2 regions of the Paenibacillus sp. Soil724D2 genome follow, and region 2 is predicted to be linked to the other one. Evidence: predicted binding sites of a transcription regulator. Region 2 holds the regulator's gene; the other holds the start of a gene.
The links. The regulator Rex, encoded in region 2, represses fermentation and respiration genes when NADH is low (regulators of the CRP and FNR family bind a similar motif). The targets are predictions, from matches to a motif close to TTGTGAAATATTTCACAA.

Region 1 (8,180 bases), on a different contig from region 2:
ATATCGTATCCGTAATTTTTGGCCATCTGTTTTAATTCACCCAAACTGCGAATTTGCTCGGAAAGCTCTTCACGCAGCCGGATGACATCTTCTGTGATCGAGTCCACTTCCAGCTGCAGAAGATCTTTCTTTTTCTCCGCGATCAGACGGTCTACACCATATAGAGCGACACGTCGGTAATCGCCAATAATGCGACCGCGTCCGTAGGCATCCGGCAGACCCGTAATGATTGCTGCCTTACGTGCTGTTTTCATCTCAGAGGTGTACGCATCGAACACACCTTGGTTATGCGTTTTGCGAATATCTGTAAACACTTGTATAATTTCTTCCGGCAGCTTAAAGCCATATGCTTCACAAGCATCGATAACCATGCGTATACCGCCGAAAGGTTGTACAGATCGCTTCAGTGGAGCATCGGTTTGCAAACCGACAATTTTCTCCTTGCTCTGTGCGATATAGCCAGGTGCATGCGATGTAATTGTGGACACCGTCTGGACATCGATATCCAATACACCACCATTTTCTCTCTCCTTGCGCGTTAGCATACTGATTAGGAGCCACAGCTCATCTGTAGCTTCTGTAGGACCTGCCAAGAAGGAATGATCTCCTTCGTAAACCGTTATATTTTTATCGATAAAATCTTTCACATCAATGGCCGTTTCCCATTTCCCTTTAACAAACCCATCCCAACAACGACCTGTTTTTAATTCATCTTCTCGTATTGCCATGATGGTTCCTCCTTCAATTTCCCGATTAAAACTTTCCGTAAAAAGCATTGCGATAAACGTCAGCGAGCTCAGTCACAAGCGGCATCCGAGGATTCGCTGTTGTACATTGATCTTCAAACGCCCGATCCGCCAAGTAATCTACACGCGTCTCGAATTGTTCCGCATTGAACCCCAAATCCTGGAATTTCTCAGGAATACCCAGGATTTTATTCAGCTTACGGATAGCCTCGATAAGACTGTTTACTCCTTCTTCCGTTGTCTTTGCTGGTAGCCCTAGCATACGCGCAATTTCCGCATAGCGTTGATCGGCTATGAAGTGATCGTATTTCGGGAACGAAGTGAATTTCGTCGGTTTTTGGGCATTATAGCGAATCACATGCGGCATCAAAATCGCGTTTGTGCGTCCATGTGCGGTGTGGTATTCTCCGCCCCATTTATGCGCCAAGCTGTGATTAATGCCTAGGAAGGCATTTGCAAAGGCCATACCTGCGATTGTTGAAGCATTATGCATTTTCTCACGTGCAATAGGATCTGCTGTGGCAAACGATTTCTCTAGATTTTGGAATACCAACTGGATGGCTTTCATCGCTAAACCATCGGAATAATCATTCGCCATTACGGACACATACGCTTCAATGGCATGAGTTAGGACGTCCATTCCCGTATCGGCTACGGCAGTCTTCGGCAAGCTGTACACATAATCAGGATCAATGATGGCAACGTCAGGTGTAAGCTCATAATCAGCCAGTGGATACTTGGTATTGCCCTTCTCCTTATCTGTAATCACGGCAAAAGACGTCACTTCCGAGCCAGTCCCAGATGTCGTAGGAATCGCGACGAATTTCGCTTTGCGCCCTAGACGCGGATATTTGTAAACCCGTTTACGGATATCCATGAATTTTTGCTTTAAGGCATCAAAGCTAGTATCTGGGTATTCGTAGAACAACCACATGGCTTTAGCCGCATCCATCGGTGACCCGCCGCCTAACGCAATAATGCAATCCGGCTGGAAGCTTGCCATCTGTGCCCGGCCGCGTTCCACCGTTTCAACAGATGGATCAGGCTCCACATCCGAGAACACTTCGATATAGACAGGCAGCTTTCGTTTGCGGAGATAATATTCCACACGTTCTACGTAACCAAGCTTTACCATCATCGGATCCGTAACAATCATTACCCGTGTAATGTCAGGCATTTTTTCTAAATACTGTGTAGCTCCTTTTTCAAAATAAACCTTTGGCGGTATTTTGAACCACTGCATATTAACGGTGCGGTAAGCAACGCGCTTCACATTGATCAGATTCACGGCGCTTACGTTAGAAGTTGTGGAGTTATGACCGTATGAACCGCAGCCTAGTGTCAAGGAAGGCAAGTTTGTATTATATATGTCTCCGATAGCACCGTGAGTGGAAGGTGAATTGACAATGATACGTCCTGTTTGAAGCTTATTAGAGAACGCCTGGATGACCTCTGCATTCTGGGAATGAATGACGGAGGAATGTCCCATACCGCCGAATTTGACTACTTCCACAGCCCGATCAATGCCTTGCTCAGCATTCTTCACTTTGTAACAAGCGAGTACAGGGCTAAGTTTTTCAGCTGATAGTGGAAATGCCTCACCAACGCCGGCTAATTCCGCGACTAGTATTTTCGTAGCCGCAGGAACCTTAATTCCAGCCATCTCAGCGATTTTCGGAGCAGGTTGACCTACAATTACCGCATTAACCGCACACTTCTCAGCGTTAATCACTAATTTGGAAACAGCCTCCGTTTCTTCTTTATTTAAGAAGTAACAACCCTGTTCAGTCATCAACTTTCTTGTATCCGCGTAAACCGATTCTTCAATAATAACTGCTTGTTCAGAGGCGCAAATCATCCCATTGTCAAACGTCTTCGATAAGATCAAGTCGTTCACAGCTTGCTGCAAATTCGCCGTTTTCTCAATGAAACAAGGCACATTGCCCGGTCCAACACCCAAGGCTGGCTTTCCAGTACTGTAAGCTGCCTTCACCATCGATGAGCCTCCCGTTGCAAGAACTAGCGCTACGTCCGGATGATTCATCAACAGTTGGGTAGCTTCCACAGAGGGATGCTTTACCCATTGAATGCAATGCTCCGGTGCGCCCGCTTTAACAGCTGCCTCCAGTAATGTCGCTGCAGCCGCGCTGCTGGATTGCTGTGCAGATGGATGGAAGGCGAATATGATTGGGTTGCGGGTTTTTGCCGCGATTAATGACTTGAACATCGTCGTCGAAGTCGGATTGGTGACAGGCGTCACACCAGCGATAATGCCCACGGGCTCAGCCACCATTCGGTAGTTCTCATACGAGTTTTCCTCAATCACACCAACCGTCTTGTTATTTTTAATGCTGTGGTAGATATATTCCGTAGCAAATAAATTCTTGGTGATTTTATCTTCGTACACACCCCGACCGGTTTCTTCCACAGCAAGCTTAGCGAGAACCATGTGCCTATCGATGCCGGCTAATGCCATTTGCTGTATAATTTGGTCAACCTGCATTTGATCCAACTTCAGAAATTGCTGTTGAGCTACCTTCGCTCTGGCTACCAACTCGTTAACTTCGTCTTGAGCAGAAATCTGTTCAATCATCTTCGCTTCTTTTGTTGTCATGGTTCATTCACTCCTTTATTTTCAATCCATGTGAAGCCGTTATCTTGTTGTTCTACCTTTAGAGTAAACTTAATTAAGACCCCTAACTATGACAAAAATCACAAGATGAGGGGTTAGAATGATTAATTCCTTGAACAATTTGTGAATATTTTCACATGCTAATTTGCAAGTAAGGCGACAGTTTGTTACAGCGTGCGCCCCCATTCGTTTTTCATAAAAAAACAGAGTTTCTTTTTCATGCATAAAAAAGAAGGATCACTCCTCCTTTTTACCGCTTCACCTAATAAATAATGTATTCCAATGAACTTAGTCTGAATTTATGGTATTCTAAGCTTATCACCGCTGGAGCCAAGGTTCCTTCGATGAAATGATGTTTTAAAGGAGATCAACGTATGACAAATCAGAATAGCCCTGCTAGCTCCGTTTCGGCACATTCCTTATTCGAGCCTTTCCGTGCGGAACATTTGGCATTGGCCAACCGAATCGTTATGGCCCCCATGACACGTGGATTCTCGCCTGGGGGGGTTCCGGGACAAAACGTTGCGGATTATTATCGCCGTCGGGCCGAGCACGGTGTCGGACTCATTGTGACAGAAGGAACGCTCATCAACCATCCGGTTGCTGGCGCAAGCACGAACTGGCCGAATTTCCACGGCGAAGCTGCCTTGCAAGGTTGGGCAAGAGTAGCAGCCGGCGTACACGAGGCAGGAGGTAAAATCATTCCGCAGCTATGGCATGTAGGGATGGCACGCAATGTTGGAAGCGAACCGAATCCTGAGGTGCTTCCCGTAGGTCCGTCCGGACTCGATTTGACGGGAGAGAAGGTATCTGAACCGCTAACCATAGAAGAAATTGGCGAGCTTGTCGCTGCATACGCGCAAGCTGCTGCCGACGCTAAACGAATCGGATTTGACGGTATCGAGCTGCATGGCGCACACGGTTACTTAATTGACCAATTCTTCTGGGAGAAAACGAATCAGCGTACTGACCACTATGGTGGAAGCTTGGTTGCCCGCACCCGATTCGCTGTTGAAGTCATCGAGGCTTGCCGACGTGCAGTCGGCCCCGAATTTCCTATCGTGTTCAGATTCTCCCAATGGAAGAGTTCTGATTATGAAGCCAAGTTAGCGAACACACCGGAGGAACTTGCGCAATTCTTGGCTCCATTGGTTAATGCCGGTGTCGATCTGTTCCATTGCTCTTCCCGACGATTCTGGGAACCTGAATTTGAAGGCTCCTCTCTGAACCTTGCCGGCTGGACTAAGAAGCTAACAGGCAAACCGACCATCACCGTCGGCTCCGTCGGATTGGATGTTGAATTCACAAAGCTATTCCATGAAGGCGCAGGAGCGAATGCTGTGCATCTTGGGAATCTGTTGGAGCGATTGGAACAAGGCGAATTTGACTTGGTCGCTGTCGGCCGCGCTTTGCTGCATGATCCCGAATGGGCCAACAAGATTCGCGATGGCCGCATGAATGAACTTCTGCCCTTCACTCCTGAATCAACCAGAACACTCTATTAATTACGGGTGTCCTAGAATGACTCCTATTCATGGGAGTCATTTTTTTATGTCCAGCCATGTGGTTAAAAATAAACTCAGCCCTAACATATATAGATTGCGTTTCCAGTTTCCAGATTATTGTCAACTCCCATCAGCGCTAGGCGCGTCGTTCGATTAAGCGCCTCAGAGGAAGGAGTTTATCATTTTTTGTCGAATTTTATAGGTACTATTAACTACTTCAGGAGAACATATGAAAAAGCAATTTAATAGCCCTAATATAGACCTTAAACCAAGTAATACTGCTGAAGCTTTCATTGCCTTACAGAATGAAAATGATTACCTCAAAAAAACCATTCTCGATATAGAGCAGGGTATTGAAGGTGATGGCGCAGAAAGCTTTTTTATTCACTTGGTACAATATTTAGCTCGCGTTTTAAAATGCTCTTATGCTTTCATTGCTGAAGTTGATCATCACTGTGCAAAAACAATCGCCATGTACAAGCAAGGAGCAATGATAGAGCAATTTGAATATAATCTGGAACATACCCCTTGTGAAAATGTTGTAAATGAAAAGCGTCTGTGCTGCTATCAAGATTGTGTGCAGCATATATTTCCTTTGGACTCAGATTTGACCAAATTTGATATTCAAAGCTATCTGGGGATTCCTCTTTTACATGTCAATGGTACTGTAATTGGCATCCTTGTTGTGATGAATGATCAACCTCTTCATGACCGGTCTCTTGCAGAAACGATTATGAAAATTTTCTCGTTTAGGGCATCTGCTGAGCTAATACGATTGTTGGAAGAGAAAAAATTAAAAATAAGCGAGCAGAATTTACTAACATTAATACATACTATGCCTGACATTGTTGTTTTTAAAGATGGAAAAGGTAGATGGATCGAAGCGAACAATACGGTTCTTCGACTATTTGAGTTAGATCAAGATACCTACAAAGGTAAAACGAACAGCGATTTCCAAAAAACCAATGAATTTTACAGAGAAATGTTCATTACATGTGAAGAAACGGATCAAGAAGCTTGGCAGGCACGAAAAGCAATCATTTTCGAGGAAGAAATTAAACGTTCCAATGGTGCAAGTATGATGGTTGAATATACCAAAGTGCCCCTTTTTGATCATAGCGGAAACCGAGAATGGCTCATTGTTATTGGCCGCGACATTACGGATCGGAAGTTAGTACAAGATAACTTATTAGGTCAAAATGATATATTGGAAATGATAGCAAAAGGAAAACTCATTGCTGATATTTTGCATCGAATTATTGAATTAGTCGAACAACAAAGCGGCGCTATTTGTTCGATTCTTTTATTGGAAAACGAACGGTTGAAACATTATGCAGCACCAAACCTGCCAGAATCCTATATTCATGCGATAGATGGAGTGGAAATAGGACCCGCCGTAGGTTCATGCGGCACAGCCGCTTTCTACAATACCAAAATCATAGTTTCTGATATTGGGAATGATCCTCTATGGGATGATTTTCGCGAGATTGCATTCGTTCACGGGCTTAGAGCTTGTTGGTCTGTACCGATAACGGATAAAAAAAATCAGGTACTTGGAACATTTGCCATGTATTATAAAACTCCGCATTCTCCCCAAACCTATGAGCTTAAATTGATTGAACGGGCGGCATATCTTGTAAGTTTGGTGATTGAACGGGATAAAGCGGAAGCAACCATCCGTCACATGGCTTTTCATGATTCTTTAACAGAACTTCCGAATCGAAAATCGTTCCAACATATGCTCGAAAAAGTCATTGTTGAAGCCAAACAAAACGATCAAATCGTTTCCGTGCTTTATCTTGATTTAGACCATTTCAAAATGATCAACGATTCCATGGGGCACTCCTCAGGAGATGTTCTACTGCAGAATGTTTCTGATCGTTTGAAAAACATGATTATGAATAAAGGCGTTGTCTCACGTCAAGGCGGAGACGAATTCACTATCATGTTACCCAACACATCCAAAGAGGAAACTGAAGTTATTGCTAAATCAATTATGGTTGCATTGACCATCCCCTTTCGTATTCAAGATCAAGATTTATATATCTCGACTAGTATCGGGATCAGCATGTTTCCTTTTGATGGGAGCACTTTTGAAACATTGATCAAACAGGCAGATATCGCGATGTATCAGGCGAAGAACCAGGGGGAAAATTTATACCAGTTTTATGTAAAAGAGAATGAGTATCCCGCCTCTGAACATGTAGAACTCTACAGAAATCTAAGAAAAGCATTAGACAACAATGAATTTGCACTTGTTTATCAACCGCAATATGATATAGCAACGAAAGAATTCATTGGTGTAGAAGCATTAATTCGGTGGAATCATCCAGAGAAGGGAATCGTCTCTCCCTTGCAATTTATTCCATTTGCCGAAGAAGTTGGACTTATTGTTCCAATCGGGAAATGGGTCTTGCATGAAGCCTGCAAACAGTGGCGGTTATGGATGGATCATAACCATTTTGGACGTACATTTAAAATGTCCGTCAATCTATCCTCGAGGCAGATGTACGAACCGGACTTAATTGAATTGATTACCAAGATTTTGAATGAAACAGGCATGGATCCCCATTTCTTAGAAATTGAAGTTACGGAAAGCATTACTATGAATCTTGACCGTGCAACGATGCTGCTTTCCAAACTGAAAGGCATTGGCGTAAGTATTTCCATTGATGATTTTGGCACGGGGTTTAGTTCATTGGCGTATTTGAAGAACTTCCCAATCGACCGCATTAAAATAGATCGAACATTTATTAAAGACTTGTCGAATGATATAAGCGATCAAAACATAGTGAAGACCATCATCGCCTTGGGTATCAATTTAAATCTAAAGGTAATCGCTGAAGGCGTCGAGTCTGAGGATCAGCTTAATCTTTTAATGAACTATGGTTGTCATGAAGCGCAGGGATATTTTCTGGGTCTTCCGATGTCTGCGGATAGCATTGCTAAGATTATTTATTCGGAGTAGTTAAAATATTTTCGAACCACTGAAACAAATCAGAAAGCTCATCCGTTAAGAGGATATAGATGAAAATAATGGAAATCCTCAAAACACATGAAAAGGATGAAGAAGATGAAGAAAAAAGCTTTGGCCGCCGGCCTCCTGCTATCCGCTACGATCTTAACGTCCGCCTTTGTTCCCGTTACCACTAACGCCAATCAGGCACCAGTTGTCCGGTTTGAGGGCCAGCCGATCACGTTCTCACTGCAGCCTAAATTAATAGACGGTATTCTAATGGCGTCTGTTCGAGATCTTGCAAAGGCTTTAAGCATGGAAGTGACATGGAATGAAGCCGA
Region 2 (8,180 bases):
CCCTTCATGATGAGCTGATGGATCTAGATGTGACTGGGAAGCAGACGGATGAATTCATGCGGGGCCAGGGATTTTACAAGCTTTATATGTACGATCAAGCGATCAAAGAATTCGAAGTTCTGATTCAAAGACAGCCAGATTTCTTGCTAGCCCGGGTGTATTTAGCGATGGGTCATTTGCGCAAAGGGGAGTTTGGAGAAGCGTACCAACACTTCAAGTTCCTTCTGCCCTTGACCGACAATACCAAGATGAAGGCCATTTCCTACAACGCAATGGGCTGCATTCAAGTGCAAAATCAGAATATGGAAAAAGCCTTTGAATATTTTCAAAAAGCTTATCACACCGATCCTTCTTGCATGGAGCCGCTGATCAATTTGGACGAATCCTAAAACGGAAGCGGCTAACTGGGTATTCCCTTTTCCTAATAAGATTTGGTATGCTAGGAGAAGTGCAGGACGAAAGGATTGAAGATACACGTCATGAAATTTGCAGTTTTGGATTTTGAAACGACAGGAAGTCAGCCTGCAGATGAAATTATTCAGGTTGGACTCGTCATTATAGATCAATTTCAAATTACTCACAGGTATACTTCTCTGGTCAAACCAGGGATAAGTATACCTTCTTCGATTACAACACTTACAGGGATAACGGAAGACATGGTTGCGGATGCTCCCCCACTTGACCAAGTCATGGCGGATATGTTTCCGCTATTGTTTGATTGTGTGCTTGTGGCGCACCATGCGGCTTTTGATTTATCCTTTTTGCAAAAAGGACTAACGAAAACAGGATACCCGCCTTTCTCAGGACGTGTGCTGGATACGATGGATTTGCTGCGTATCTTATTTCCATCAATTTCGAGTCTTCAGCTTAGCATGGTGGCTGGATTGTTCGGTATTGATCATGAAAGGCCACACCAAGCGGATAGCGATGCAGAAGTAACGGCAGCCATATGGATTATTTGTATGGAACGCTTGCTAAGGCTGCCGCTTCTTACAGTTCAACGCTTGCAGCATATTTTCGAAAATGGCAACAGCGATTTGGGTTGGTTCCTCGATGAAATATGTGTATACAAAGAGTCTATAACCAGTGTGGATATGGATACGAATCGATATTTCCGTCAATTTACACTTAATGTCACCGATTGGGGCGATGAGGAAGATACGCGCAGCGACGCCGATGCGGATGGTTTAGGTTCTTCCTTTACGGAGTTTCATCAAGGTTTGAAAACAGCCTTACGTGAAAAATTCGAGATCTTTGAAGACCGTGAATCCCAAGAGCAGATGATCCGGGAAGTTGAAAAGTCACTAAGGGCTGATCAGCATTTGATGATTGAAGCGGGAACAGGGACAGGGAAATCGCTAGGGTATTTAATACCATCCATTTATTATGGCATCAAGTATGAGAAGAAAGTGATTGTCTCTACGCACACGATTAACTTACAAGAACAGCTCCGTGAGCGGGACATTCCTCTCTTGAAGGAGATTTTCCCTATCCCTTTCAAAGCTGCTGTACTTAAAGGCAGAAGTCATTACTTATGCCTGCGTAAATTCGAGACAAAGCTAACAACAAGTGATTACGAGAATGGCAAGGAAGATCCGATCACGGCAGCGCAGATGGTTGTATGGCTTAGTGAGACGGAGCATGGAGATGAAGAGGAGCTGCATTTTGGCAATAAGGGTGCGCAGTTCTGGTATTCGGTTGCAAGTGACACTGATTCTTGTTTGAATCGCATGTGCCCTTGGTACAAGAAATGCTTCTATCATCGCGCTCGTAATGATGCCAATACGGCCGATGTAATTATTACGAACCATTCCCTCCTTTTCACGGATATGAAGGCTGAGAACCGCCTTCTACCGGCTTACAAGCACCTTGTCATTGATGAGGCGCATCACTTTGAAGAAGTGGCCAGTAAGCATCTTGGAATTGAGCTGCATTCTTCCGCATTTTATCATTCGTTGCTATGGCTATATAAAGATAATCGAAGTGGCCAATTACCGATGTTGCGGTTTCGATTGCAGAAATCGGATGAGCAGCAGGAACGCGCGGCCGCTTGGAGTCAAACTATCGATGGGCTCTTTCCCAAAATCGTGCAAATCAAAGAGGATTGGGATCGGCTTAGTGAAGCGCTCTATGAGCTGTTATCTTCTAGGAGCGATCCTTCGCAATCGGAAAACTCACAATACGTACTGCGGATGAAGCCCGAAACGCTTCCACCCGAATGGCGAGAGCTTTTGATCATGGAAGACAATATTTATTTGAATGCGAATGATTTACTGCGCACGCTTGATAAATTGTTAAATGAAGTGAAGGACATGCAGGAAGTTTTTGGAGTCCAAGGTTTAGTCACTGATTTGAATGGCACGGTAAAGGAGCTATACAACCATCGAGATGCCCTGCACTTTTTTATGAAAATGGCTGATGAGGGTTATGTGTATTGGATGGAAGCGGGTACCTATGCCAAATCGAAGTCACTGCAGCTCGTATCGGTGCCTACGGATGTAAGTGGTTTGCTGCAGCAGCATTTCTTTGAGACCAAAGACAGTATTATCCTGACCTCCGCGACGTTGTCTGTTAATAAATCTTTTCAATATTCAGCGGATCAATTAGGGTTAGTTATCCCTGAGGATGAAGAATCGGGCAAGCTGAAAACTGTTCAATTGCCATCTCCTTTTAATTATAGAGAACAAGCTCTCGTCGTCATTCCGCGGAACTTCCCAACAATCAAAGGTGCCGGTGATCCTATTTTTATCAACGCACTTATTGAGTCGCTCAGTGATGTTGCGCGAATTACCAAAGGACGAATGTTGATTTTGTGCACTTCGAATCGTATGCTTAAGCAAATTTATGCCGGCATGAAGGATCTCTTGAAGCCACATGGAATTACCGTGCTCGGGCAGGGGGTCGACAGCGGTAATCGGAGTAAACTGACCCGGATGTTCCAAGATAACAAAATGTGTGTCCTTCTGGGCACCAGCTCGTTCTGGGAGGGTGTCGATATTCCAGGAGATGCGTTAAGTTGTCTTGCTATTATAAGATTGCCGTTTCAACCGCCAAATCACCCTCTTGTTGAGGCTAAGTGTGAAAATATTAAGAAGCGCAACGAGAATCCATTTATGAAATTTTCTGTGCCGCAGGCTGTCATTCGATTTAAGCAGGGCTTTGGCCGACTTGTTAGACGTGCATCCGATAAAGGCATCGTTATCATCTATGATACTCGTGTCATTGATACGTATTATGGCAAGCACTTCCTTTATTCATTGCCTGGTCCGAAGATTGAGCATATGACGACCGAGCAAATGTTACCTAGGATTGAAGAGTGGATGGGGGAGGCATAGCGTTGAAAACACAAAAAATATCGGAAGCCGTCGTTCGGAGGCTGCCCATTTATTTACGCTTTCTGAATGAACTTGCAATGAAAAATGTCTCGACGGTATCTTCGCAGGATTTGGGTCAAAAGCTCGATCTGAATCCGGCACAGATTCGCAAGGATTTGGCTTATTTCGGGGAATTTGGCAAAAAGGGAATCGGCTACGACATTGCTTACTTGATTGAGAAGATTAGACAGATCCTGAAGCTGGATCGACATATTCAAGTTGCTCTTGTTGGAGCGGGTAACCTAGGCCGCGCTTTATGCAATTATAATACTTACTTACGGAATGATATGAAGATTGTCGCCGTTTTTGATGCAATGCCAAGCAAGGCAGGGGAGTCGATTAACAATTTAGTTGTTCAACCGATGCATGAGATGAAGAAGGTTCTATCTGAATTAGGCGTTCGTATCGGCATCATTACCGTTCCTGCGAACGAAGCTCAAAATGTAGCCAATCAATTCGTAGACTGCGGGATCGAAGCGATATTGAATTTTGCTCCGGTCATTATTAAAGTTCCTCCTGAGGTGCGTGTACATCATGCGGATTTTACAACAGAATTGCAAAGTTTAGCTTATTATTTGGATTAGAAAGCCACATCCAGCTTTCAAGCTTTCGTGACAGTAGATGGGCTATAGGTTTAAGATGTTCAATTGCGAATAGGGATTAAAGAACAATTGTGGATTCATATAAAAAAAGGAGCTAAGCACATACAAGCCGCTTAGCTCCTTTTTCATTCGAATTTTTAAACAATTGGATCTGTCCCACACATCTATAATGTTACTCTTGAGACAGCCTATTTATTTTTAGAATATGAGTCTGAACAGCACGAAGTAAATCGAGAATGCGAGCGCGATGCTGATTGGAATCGTAATAATCCAAGTGATTAACATGCGGCCAACCGTGCCCCATTGAACTTCATGGAAGCGCATGACACTGCCTGTCCCGATAATCGCGGAGGAAATAACATGCGTCGTTGATAATGGTTTACCCAAGTGTGTAGAGAATTGAATAACGAGTGATGACGTTAAGTCCGATGCAAAGCCATTAATCGGCTCGATTTTAACAATCTTACCAGAAACGGTTTTAATAATTCGCCATCCACCGATGGATGTTCCAAGTCCCATTGCTAAAGCGGCAGCAATTTTCACCCACAGCGGCACTTCCAAATCTGTTTGAACACCAGCTGCGACTAAACCAAACACGATAATGCCCATTGCTTTTTGTGCGTCGTTTCCACCGTGGGAGTATGAGAGTAATCCCGCAGATAAAATTTGCAAGGTACGGAACACGCGATTTAGCTTTGATCTTGATGTATTCCCCGACCATATTACAATGTACTTGATTAAGATCATAATTAGGTAACCAAGGGCGAAAGCGATAATAGGCGATAAAAGCAAAATGATAATAATTTGGGTAAAACCACCCCAATTCACCGCATGAACCCCAGCACCAGCAATGACAGCTCCAGCTAGAGAACCAAGGAGTGTATGAGAAGAAGATGAGGGAATGGACAGATACCATGTCAACAAGTTCCAGATAATAGCTGCAAGTAAGGCAGCGATGACGATTTCAACCCCGTTTTCAATTTTGGCAGGATTGGCTATGCTTCCTCCAACGGTTTTGGCAACCTTAGAGGAAACCATGGCTCCGACAAAGTTGAGTGTGGCAGCCATAATGATGGCAACACGCGGGCTCAAGGCACGCGTGGAAATGGAAGTTGCAATAGCATTAGCTGTATCGTGAAATCCATTAATGAAATCAAAAAGTAAGGCAAGCACAACGATGACGATTAAATAAGTTAACATGATTTCCTCCTAAGAGTTTTCCATTTGGAAAACTATCTTCGTACACATAAGACACGATTGTGCCTTATGAATAGCGAAGTACAACGCTATCAAGGATATTGGCTACATCTTCACAAGCATCTGTTGTTTCTTCCAAACGCTCATAAATTTCTTTTAATTTAAAATCTTCGTAGAGGTCTTTACGTGTGATGAAAATTTGGCGAATTCCTTCGCGCATCAAACGGTCTCCGTCATTCTCGAGGGAATTAATAGCAACCGTATGCTCAGGAATTTGCATGTATTTTTTCTTCGCTAGAAGCTTGAACGCATCCAGCATATGCTGGCAAGAGTCTACAATGACAGCCGAAAACTCTTTCATATAAGAATCTGTATGGGATACAGAAAGATAGTCGAAACGAGCAATTGTAGCTTCAATACCATCTGTTACGTCATCCACTTTGGAGGCTAGAACCATAATATCTTCACGATCAATCGGAGTAATAAATACTTTGTTTAAACCTTTGAAAATTTCGTGAGTAATGGAATCGCCTGCATGCTCTAAATCGTTGATGGCTTTTACATACTCAATCGGCGGTTTATCACCCATCATAGCTGTGCGAAATAGTTGAGCAGTTTGCAATGCGTTCTCTGCAGCACGGATGAGAAGTTGTAAGAAATCAACTTCATTCTTTTTCGTGAATAACGTTGTCATATAATCCTCCTATATTTTACTATATGTACTAAGTTTTGATCGAATATATAAGATAAACAGACCAAATGGTTGAAAAAACTCACAAAGTTAAAAGTATCATAACAATTGCTTCGAAAGCAACGAAAATTCCGTGACATTTAACAATTTCTTAACATCTCTTAGCTTCCTTGATTTTACAAGCCCGAAGATGTAAAGTTTAAAAAGCAATGTCATTAATAGAATGAGCATAGAGAGGGTTTTTTAGTATGAAAAAAACATTAATTATGAACGGTATTTTTATCTCAAATAATGAAGCGAAATCGTCCATCAAAGGCTGTATGGTTATAGAGGGCAGCCAAATTACATACATCGGTGAGGCAATACCTGAACCTCGGGAAAATTATGACGAAGTGATTGACGGCACGAACAAGCTTTATATGCCTGGTCTTGTGAATACGCATGGTCACGCAGCGATGTCGCTTTTACGCGGATACGGAGACGATCTTGCTCTCCAAATTTGGTTAGAAGAGAAAATGTGGCCGATGGAAGCCAAATTCAGCGCCCAAGATGTGAAATGGGGGACGCAGTTATCTATTCTAGAAATGATTAAAGGCGGTACGACGACTTTTGTAGATATGTATGACCATATGAACGAAGTTGCTAAGTCCGTTGAAGAGTCAGGTATGCGCGGTATTCTGACCCGAGGAATTATTGGTCTTTGTCCACCGGAAGTACAAGATGCTAAATTGAAAGAAGCTACCGATTTCGCAAAAAACTGGCATGGCGGTGCGAATGGAAGAATCACAACCATGATGTCTCCACATGCACCCTATACATGTCCACCTGACTTTATAGAGCGGATTGTTCAAGTGGCCCATGATTTAAACCTGCCCATTCATACCCATATGTCGGAGACAAGCCGTGAAGTCCAAGGAAATGTTGATCAATACGGTTTGAGACCCGTTGCACATTTAGAAAAGCATGGCGTATTCAGCAGACCGACGCTCATCGCGCATGGTGTTCATCTGACAGATGAAGAAATCAGTATAATTAAGCAGTATGATGTTCGTATTTCCCATAACCCAGGAAGCAATCTGAAGCTTGCGAGCGGTGTTGCCCGAGTTCCTGAACTTCTTCGTGCAGGCGTGAAGGTTTCGCTTGGAACGGACGGAGCGGCTTCCAATAATAACTTGGATATGTTCGAAGAAATGAGACTTGCCGCGCTGATTCACAAAGGTGTTTCTGGCGATCCTCTAGCTGTGCCTGCTGCAGAAGCGCTTCTAATGGGAACAAAAATGGGTGCAGAATCAGTATGGTTAGACAATGTAGGCCTCCTTCAGGCGGGCATGAAAGCAGACTTTATCGCACTGGATATTGACCAACCTCATTTCCTTCCGAAAACGGACTTCGTGTCACATATTATTTACTCCGCATGTGCAAAAGATGTAGTTGATGTGTGTGTAGACGGAAATTGGATTGTCCGCAAGGGTGAATGTTTAACACTTGATGAAGAAAAAATTAAGCGTGAGTTTGAACAATGCTTTGATAAGCTCATTGGCTAAGTGATTTCCTTGTAAGTTCGTCTGGGGAGGTGAGCTTGCGTTCATGAATGCAAAGCGAACAAGGATCATAACGTTCGGTGTATTTATTATTTTGACACTAGGTGTAGTGCTTAGCCGCTTTTACTTAAATGTTCAGAATGAGCACTGGGACAATAAGCGCAAAGCGGTAGAAACAGCATATGAGAAAAGTATTATGACGAAAGCCACCAAGGTGGATTTCTTCTATGGAGATGAGCCACTTCAAATCGTTTATGGTGAAGATAAGTTGGGTCAAGGCGTCATTGTTTGGGTTTCTGACAAAGGTATACATGCTGAGATGACAGCTGAAGCGTTCACCGAGACGCAAGTTCGAGAAACTATGTTTAAAAAAGCTCCAGAGATTGAAATAGAACGTGTTCTGCCAGGTAAGCTTGGTAACGATTATGTCTGGGAAGTCTTTTATAAAAAGAAAGAAAACAGCGCTACACGTTATTTCTATGATTATTACAAATTCAAAGATGGACTCTATATGGACACGTATCGGCTCAGCCTGCATTAGGCTGAGTTTTGTTGTTTCCACTCATTTCATAAGGTTATTGTATATATAGCGTGATATACTCATCGTATAGCAATCGAGGCAACAAAATACGAAATAGAAAGGGGGACGTTGACTGATGAAGCTACGTCTCTTACCTGTCGTCATGAGTGTTATTATCTCTGCTGGAGTGTTATTCGGTGGTTGGTTCGCTTACACAAGTTTAGCTATGGAGAATCCATTATCTGATATCATTAG

Region 1: the regulator Rex is predicted to act here: its motif matches at 3,500-3,517, upstream of adhE (bifunctional acetaldehyde-CoA/alcohol dehydrogenase).

What each region holds. Positions count from the first base shown of each region.
Region 1 covers NZ_LMRY01000007.1:129,421-137,600, forward strand. The annotation lists gene pflB (formate C-acetyltransferase) at 1-728, opposite strand, end outside; gene adhE (bifunctional acetaldehyde-CoA/alcohol dehydrogenase) at 754-3,360, opposite strand; gene ASG85_RS09725 (NADH:flavin oxidoreductase) at 3,753-4,883, shown strand; gene ASG85_RS09730 (EAL domain-containing protein) at 5,113-7,851, shown strand; gene ASG85_RS09735 (beta-propeller domain-containing protein) at 7,957-8,180, shown strand, end outside.
Region 2 covers NZ_LMRY01000060.1:211,018-219,197, reverse strand. The annotation lists gene ASG85_RS36125 (tetratricopeptide repeat protein) at 1-389, shown strand, start outside; gene dinG (ATP-dependent DNA helicase DinG) at 480-3,335, shown strand; gene ASG85_RS36115 (redox-sensing transcriptional repressor Rex) at 3,338-3,958, shown strand; gene ASG85_RS36110 (inorganic phosphate transporter) at 4,175-5,176, opposite strand; gene ASG85_RS36105 (DUF47 domain-containing protein) at 5,241-5,867, opposite strand; gene ASG85_RS36100 (amidohydrolase) at 6,113-7,408, shown strand; gene ASG85_RS36095 (DUF5590 domain-containing protein) at 7,452-7,946, shown strand; gene ASG85_RS36090 (hypothetical protein) at 8,062-8,180, shown strand, end outside.